Regions from separate parts of the Shewanella sp. 0m-6 genome, predicted to be linked through region 1. Evidence: predicted binding sites of a transcription regulator. Region 1 holds the regulator's gene; the other holds the start of a gene.

The links. The regulator sigma-54, encoded in region 1, starts transcription at its own class of promoters, with help from an activator protein. The targets are predictions, from matches to a motif close to GTTGGCACGNNNNTNGNNT.
Region 2: a site for sigma-54 is predicted at 2,248-2,266, ahead of flgF (flagellar basal-body rod protein FlgF). Genes of this name have one in related genera too.

Annotation. Positions count from the first base shown of each region.
Region 1 covers NZ_JBRIMD010000004.1:197,912-202,127, forward strand. Annotated here, with positions in the region: gene rapZ (RNase adapter RapZ) at 1-207, opposite strand, end outside; gene ptsN (PTS IIA-like nitrogen regulatory protein PtsN) at 415-858, opposite strand; gene hpf (ribosome hibernation promoting factor) at 861-1,148, opposite strand; gene ACVBJC_RS04835 (RNA polymerase factor sigma-54) at 1,178-2,641, opposite strand; gene lptB (LPS export ABC transporter ATP-binding protein) at 2,778-3,509, opposite strand; gene lptA (lipopolysaccharide transport periplasmic protein LptA) at 3,506-4,045, opposite strand; gene lptC (LPS export ABC transporter periplasmic protein LptC) at 4,116-4,216, opposite strand, start outside.
Region 2 covers NZ_JBRIMD010000011.1:95,896-100,111, reverse strand. Annotated here, with positions in the region: gene flgD (flagellar hook assembly protein FlgD) at 1-246, shown strand, start outside; gene flgE (flagellar hook protein FlgE) at 335-1,696, shown strand; gene flgF (flagellar basal-body rod protein FlgF) at 2,303-3,046, shown strand; gene flgG (flagellar basal-body rod protein FlgG) at 3,057-3,845, shown strand; gene flgH (flagellar basal body L-ring protein FlgH) at 3,868-4,216, shown strand, end outside.

The DNA.
Region 1 (4,216 bases):
CTTAACCAGCTCATCTTTCTTTTCTGGCAGGTTACGAATATCGACACTGATGGCGACAAGCTTAGTGTTACCCGATAGCTCTTTGAGTAAGGTCCCCATCATTGGCAAGGGCAGGTTATCGACACAATAATAGCCGAGATCTTCTAGCATTCTTAATAGAACGGACTTACCTGAACCGGAGCGACCTGAGACTAAAACAAGCTTCATCGTATGATTACCTGATAGACATTAAACAAAATGTATGATTTTTGTGGTTATATTGTGTAAGTGTATAGATTAACTTTTTTAAGGCTGAAAGCAAGAAGTTGAGCGGGTGAATAAGAATAAATAATATTGCTGTAATAATTACTTAGGTCTTTAAATCATTTACCTTTTGTGTAAAAAAATAAATAACTTAAAGACCTGAGTAGTTAGCTATTGGGTAATGACTTGGTATAGCTCTGATTCATTGCTGGTCTTTCTCAACTGCTTAACCACCGCTTTATCGTTGAGTTTTTCAGCCATACAAGACAGTGTTGCTAAATGTTGCTCACACTGATCAGATGGCACCAATAAAGCAAATAGAATATCGACAGGCTGCTTATCGAATGAGTCAAATGGGATAGGAACTTCACATTTAACCAATACTGCAACTGGACGTTCTATATTCGACAGCCTTCCATGAGGAATCGCTATACCATTACCTATTCCCGTGCTACCCATTTTCTCTCGTGCCAAGAGACTTTCAAAGATCTCTTGTGAAGAAAGGGTTGGGTACTGGACAGCGGCAATGTCACTGATTAACTCCAGTACTTTTTTCTTACTGCCCGGAGTGGCGCAGGTAGTGCACTCCGGCTGCAGGATGGTACTTAGTTCCATCGTTAGTGTTTAGTCAGCTTCTCTTTGTGTTTAATAACCTGACGATCTAGTTTATCGATCAGGGAGTCTATTGCAGCATACATATCTGCATGTTCCGAAATAGCAAATACTTCCCCTTTTTTAAGGTGAATTTTAGCTTCGGCAATCTGCTGCATTTTTTGTACATTCAAAATAACGTGCACATTATTGATCTGATCGAAATGTCGTTCAAGCTTTGTAAATTTCTCTTCTACATAACCGCGTAGTGAATCGGTGATTTCGATGTGATGTCCTGTCAGGTTGATTTGCATTATCGATCCTCCATGTGCCTAATTTTGAGTTATAAACTCTTACGTTGGTTTGAGGGCGGGATCAGCATCGCTTCTCGATATTTTGCAATCGTACGTCTAGCAACTTTAATCCCTTGTTCAGCCAGAAGCTGGGCCATTTTGCTATCGCTTAACGGTTTCCTCTGGTTTTCAGCTGCGACTAATTTCTTAATAAATGCCCTAATTGCTGTCGATGAGCATTCTCCGCCATCGTCGGTACCCACATGGCTTGAGAAGAAATATTTTAGTTCAAAAATGCCCCTTGGGGTGTGCATGTACTTCTGTGTGGTAACACGTGAAATGGTAGATTCATGCATTTCAACAGCTTCGGCAATGTCATTGAGTACCATAGGTTTCATGGCTTCTTCACCGAACTCAAAAAAGCCTTGCTGGAATTTGACGATACAGTTTGTCACTTTCAATAAGGTGTCGTTGCGGCTTTCCAGGCTCTTTATAAACCACTTAGCTTCTTGCAGGTGGCCACGGATAAATTGACCGTCGGCCTGATTCGTTGTGCTACGCGCCATTGATGCGTAATGCTGATTAACATTAATCTTAGGCATATAGTCAGGATTTAGCTCTACCACCCAGCGACCTTTTTTCTTGCTGACAGACACGTCGGGAATGACGTATTCATCTTTACTGCGTGCAATGGCAAGCCCAGGTCTTGGGTTAAGAGTTTGGATCAGTGTGATCGCCTCACGTAAATCATCCTCTTTGAGTTTTGTTTTACGCATTAACTGCCTAAAATCACGCCCCGCAATAAGGTCTAAATAGTCTTTAATCAGTAATCTTGCATTTTCAATGTGCGGTGTATCTGCGGCATATTGTGCTAGCTGGATAAGTAGGCATTCACTTAAGTTGCGGGCGGCAACACCGATAGGATCAAAATGTTGAATTCGTTTTAAAACGGCTTCGACTTCATCGAGTTCAGTTTCAGGATCGCCCATCGCTTCGAGAATTTCGTCACAGCTCTGGGTTAAATAACCTCGTTCATCGATCGCATCAATAATCGCGGTGGCGATAGCAAGATCGTTATCTGAAAATGGGGTGAGGTTCTTTTGCCACTCAAGATGCTCATATAAGCCTTCGCTAGTCTCGCCTTGGAATGGCATGTCATCTTCACGACTTACGCCTGAGCTAGCATTAGAGGAAACGGTGTAGACTTCATCCCAAGTGGTATCCATAGGCAGGTCATCGGGCATGGAATCTTGGGTGAGGGCTTCGGAGGTGTCAACGCTTGCGCTATCTTGGGTGAGTTCACTATTAGAGTCATTTACAGAGTGATCTTCATCGTTGATCATATCGCCATCTGACTGCTCTTCATCTAGCTCCAGTAACGGATTAGAATCTAATGCTTGTTGGATCTCTTGTTGCAGCTCTAAAGAAGACAGTTGTAACAGGCGAATGGCCTGTTGTAACTGGGGAGTCATAGTGAGCTGTTGACCCATTTTGAGCTGGAGTGACGCTTTCATTTTACCGCTATTCCCTACACTGTAGTTAAACGTTAAAGCTCGTTGAACTGGCGAAGGTTGCTCAAAAACTCAACACGTTGATTTTTTTTGGAAATAATTCCATATTGAGTTTTTCAGCTTCCATACTGTGAATTAACTATAGCCTGAATTGTTCACCTAAGTACACCGCTCGAACCTGTTGGTTGTCCAAGATTTCGGCAGGTGTACCTTCAGCAATCAGATTTCCGTGGCTTACTATGTAAGCACGCTCACAAACGTCCAAAGTTTCGCGAACATTATGATCGGTGATCAGTACGCCCAGACCGCGACTCTTAAGTTGTTCAATAATTTTTTTAATATCGATAACTGAAATGGGGTCAACACCCGCGAACGGCTCATCTAACAAGATAAACTTTGGATTAGCTGCGAGTGCCCGAGCAATTTCTACCCGGCGGCGTTCGCCTCCAGACAATGCCATACCTTGGCTGTCACGAATGTGAGTGATATGAAACTCTTCGAGTAGATGCTCAAGTTGTTCTTCACGTTGCTCGTTATTGATGTCATGACGAGTCTGTAAGACGGCCATGATGTTGTCACGTACTGACAGCTTTCTAAAAATACTGGCTTCCTGAGGTAGGTAACCGATACCTTTACGGGCGCGTAAATGCATAGGATCGAGCGTAAGATCGTCATCATCAATAAAGATCTTACCCTTATCACTCTGTACTAGGCCAACCACCATGTAGAATGTCGTTGTTTTACCTGCACCGTTTGGGCCAAGCAAACCAACAATCTGACCTGTCTTTACGGTTAAGCTAACATCTTGTACGACGGCACGATTTTTATAGCTCTTAGCAAGATTGACCGCTTTTAAGGTGATTTGGTTCATTGCTGTTCCTGCTTTTTCGCTGGCGATTCTGGTTTCTCTTCCTGATAGGTTTCAGGCTGAATAATGGTGATAACTCTGTCATCGCCCTTGCCAGTACTTTCTGCAATAAGCTGTTGCAAACTGATGTTGTATTTAATGCGGTTACCTGTGACCTGGCTACCGTCTTGCGCTAGGGTGGCTTCGCCTACTAAGGTGAGTGTGCGCGTAGCAAGTTCGTAGCGGATCTCTTTTGCGCTAGCCGTTGCCGGGCGTCCATCATCCATTATTTGGGTGTAAGTGGCTGGGTTACCAGTCGCCACAAGCGTTTTACCGCTCTTATCTTCTTTTGAGAAAACCCGTAGCTTATCGGCATTCATCTTGATTGTGCCCTGAGTGACTTCGACAGGCCCAAAAAAGATAACCTGATTATTCTTGATATCAGCTTCTTGGCTAGCGGCCGCAATTTTCACCTCTTGCATCAGGTCATCAACTTTAGCAACAGAGCTGAAACTGAGCAGACAAAATAGGCCTGCAAGGATAGATTGATTGTATTTCATAGCGTCCTTCTACTCAGCTAAAGCGTTTTCTTTAGCTAGTATGAGTGTAAAATTGTTCAATATGTTGGCGTTACTGAGCTTCGTAGATACCTTCTACTTGGCTGATTAGTTTTACGCTCTGGGCATTCAGGTCGGCATATAAGCCTACACCTTGAATGACGAATTCGTTGC
Region 2 (4,216 bases), on a different contig from region 1:
AGTGCGGGTGGCAATATCGATGTCAGTTGGGATGGTTTAGATAAGAACGGCCAGCCCGTAGCTGATGGTAACTATACCTTCAAAGCCAGCGGTAAAGTTAACGGCACAAGCGAAGAGCTACCGGTATCGACTTACGCACATGTTACTAGCGTTTCACTTGGCACAGCAGCGACAGGCGCTATCTTAAACTTACGTGGCGTTGGCGGAATTAAGATCAGTGATGTGTTAGCTGTATCTGAAACCTAATAGCTAGAAACTCATTTTGCGAGATGTTGCGGCTTAAGGTAAAGCGCCAATGTCTCGAAACCGAATTAAACAAGGATTGAGGTGAATCATGTCATTTAACATTGCACTGAGCGGTATTTCGTCAGCCCAAAAAGATCTAAATACAACGGCAAACAATATTGCAAACGTTAACACCACTGGCTTTAAGGAATCTCGCGCAGAATTTGCCGATGTTTACGCGAACTCTATTTTTTCCAACAGTAAAACTGCAGTGGGTGGTGGTGTCACAACGAGTCAAGTTGCTCAGCAATTCCATCAGGGCAGTATGGCATTCACTAATAACTCGCTCGATATGGCGATTAACGGCGGTGGCTTCTTTGTGACCTCATCTGAAGCGGGATCACAAGATCATTCATTTACCCGTGCAGGCGCTTTCAAGTTTGACTCTAATAACTATATCGTTGACTCAGCAGGTAACTTCTTACAGACCTTCCCTGTAGATAAAGATGGTAACTCGACGTCGGTGAGTTTAACCACCACTAAACCGGTACAGATCCCTGATACCGCAGGTAGTCCGGTTAAGACTGATAACGTCGGCATTCAGATGAACCTAAATGCGGGCGAGGCGACACTCGATCCAGCAGCGTTCGATCCAGATGACCCAGATACATTTAATAACTCAACCTCAGTGACCATGTATGATTCACTGGGTGAGCCACACATTTTAACCTCATACTTTGTACGTCCTCCTAATGCCGCTCACACCGGTGAGAGTAACTGGGTAGCGTTTTATGCAGTCGACGGCAAACCTGTCGATTTAGATCCTGCCGCGGGTGAGTATAAGACTGATACCAACGGTGACGGTACGGCTGATGGCACTGCTAATGCTGAAAACGCAGGGGGTTGGAAAGGCGCGGCTATTTCATTTAACGATACTGGCGCATATACCGGCAGCAATCCAGCAGTTATTAAAACAGAAGCCTTAGGTGTTGGTGGTGCAGATGTATTAGGCGCTGGCGCTGATGGTAGCCAGACCTTAACGCTAAACTTTAATAACCCAACTCAGTATGCATCGCCATTTGAGGTGACAGAGTTAACTCAAGATGGTACTACGGTAGGGCGTTTAACTAACGTTGAAGTAGGCGCTGACGGCCTAATTAACGCCAGTTACAGCAATGGTTCAACAGTACCACTTGCACGTGTTGCCTTAGTGAGCTTTGCTAACGAGCAAGGGCTAACGCAAGCGGGTAATACCTCTTGGAAGGCGAGTTTAGACTCAGGCCCGGCACTTGCCGGAGAGGCAAACAGTGGTACTTTTGGTAGTGTTCGTTCATCGGCACTTGAACAGTCAAACGTAGACTTGACGACCGAACTCGTTGATTTGATCTCTGCTCAGCGTAACTTCCAGGCCAACTCAAGAACGCTTGAAGTGAACAACACGCTACAACAGACAGTTCTGCAAATTCGATAAGCTTTAAAAAGCTAAGAAGGGCGCTCGCAGGCTCACTGCGAGGTCCCTTCTTGGTTTTATGACCGAGGAAAAGCACAAGAGCCGAACGCTTCGCTCACGGAAGACGGAACGTTCGCAGGCTCACTCACAGAATGGTATAAGCTAAGAAGTTACTAGGGCGTTCGCAGGCTCACTTCGAGGACGCTTCGCTTCTAGGTCATAGGAAAAGCGCAAGAAAAGTCAAAAGCTAGCATTGGTTTTATTTATGCAATTGCTTTGATCTTTATGCTTTCCTAGAACCTAGAACCTTCTTTTTTCGTAGGTCGGCATTTATGCCGTCAGTTTAATCTTTTAAGCTTTTCCGTAAGCGAAGCGTTCCGTAGTGACCTTCAATTCAATCAAACAGTCACGTGCCGTCATGCCGCAGGCCGTTCGTCTTTGCATGCCCGTCTCAGCTTTTCTCATCTTAGCTTTAACCTAGGATCTAGAAGTCGCAACGCGACGCCCTCGCAGTGGCATTCAATTAAAGTCAATAGTCACGTCCTAGCAGCGTAGCGTCCTTCTTTATATATCTTGGCACGATGTTTGCTATTAATTTCGTTAGACGGAAGTTTGACGGAGTGTAAAGTGGACAAATTGCTCTATGTCGCGATGAGCGGCGCAAAACAGAATATGAATTCGTTGGCGGTCAGTGCCAACAATTTAGCAAACGCAAATACAGATGGCTTCAAAGCCTCTCTTGCTCAAGCTCGCTCTATGCAGGCTTTTGGCGAAGGTTTACCTACGCGCGTGTTCTCGATGACAGAAAGTCCGTCAGCTAATTTTTCTAGCGGTCCAATAAAAACCACTGGGCGTGATTTAGACATTGCCGTCAAAGGTGATGGCTGGATTGCTGTGCAAGCTGAAAATGGCGGTGAAGCGTATACCCGTTCAGGCAGCTTGCGTTTCGATAACTCTGGTGTGCTGCGTAATGATAGAGGCACGGCAGTGATGGGCGACAATGGCCCGATTGTATTGCCGCTACCCATTGAAAAGGTCGAAATCTCTCAAGATGGCATTGTATCTGTTCGTCCGTCAGGTGCCACAGCCGAGGTGATTGAAGAGGTTGCTCGCATCAAGTTGGTCAACCCAGGTAATCAAAATTTAATGCGCGGTGAAGACGGCTTGTTCCGTTTAATGTCGGGTGAGAATGCGCAGGCCGATCCAAGCGTCGGTCTGCTAAGCGGCGCAGTGGAAGGCAGTAACGTTAATGCCGTCCATGAGATGGTATCTATGATTGACCTACAGCGTCAGTTTGAGATGCAAGTGAAAATGATGAAAACAGCAGAAGAGAACGATCGCGCGTCCTCTTCCTTAATGCGCATAAGCTAGGAGAGACACTATGCATCCCGCTTTATGGATAAGTAAGACTGGTTTAGACGCTCAACAAACCGATATTTCAGTTATTTCTAATAACGTGGCTAACGCCAGTACCGTCGGGTTTAAAAAGAGCCGTGCTGTATTTGAAGACTTGCTGTATCAAAACGTCAGTCAAGCTGGCGGCATTAGCGCATCGAATACTAAATTGCCCAATGGTTTAAGTATTGGCGCCGGTACTAAAGTGGTCGCAACTCAAGAGATGTTTACTCAGGGCAACATGTTGACCACTGATAACTCGCTCGACTTGATGATTGAAGGCCCAGGTTTTTTTGAAGTGCAGATGCCAGATGGCACCGCAGCTTATACCCGCAATGGTCAGTTTAGTTTAGATGAAACCGGCCAAATCGTAACGCCGGGTTCAGGTTATGTGATCCAGCCTGCTATCACCATTCCAGAAGGCGCCACTAGCATTACCGTCTCGGCAGAAGGCGAAGTCTCTGTTAAGACGCCAGGTAATGCCGAAAACCAAGTGGTAGGTCAATTAGCCATATCCGATTTTATTAATCCGTCGGGACTCGACCCAATGGGACAAAACCTGTACGTAGAAACTGGGGCAAGTGGCACACCTATTCAAGGTACGGCTTCACTCGATGGTATGGGTGCAATCCGTCAGGGGGCGCTTGAAACCTCAAACGTGAACGTGACCGAAGAGCTGGTAAACCTGATTGAAAGTCAGCGTATTTATGAGATGAACTCAAAGGTGATCTCTGCGGTTGACCAGATGTTGTCTTACGTTAACCAGAATCTTTAAGATATTTTAAGAGGCTTTGACTATGAAGCGTTTGTGGGCTGTTTTCTTTATGGTGGCTTTATCGGCTTGTAATTCGACCAATGGCAAGCCAATTGCTGATGATCCTTATTACGCGCCAGTTTATCCTGAAGCGCCGCCAACCAAAATCGCTGCAACCGGCTCTATGTATCAAGATAGTCAGGCATCGAGCCTTTACTCTGATATTAAAGCGTTAAAAGTGGGTGACATCATTACCGTGTTATTGATGGAGCAGACTCAGGCTAAAAAGAGCGCCAATAACGAGATCTCTAAAGGCACAGATCTGTCGCTTGACCCCATTTATGCTGGCGGCGGCAATGTGACCATTGGCGGCAATCCCATCGATTTACGCT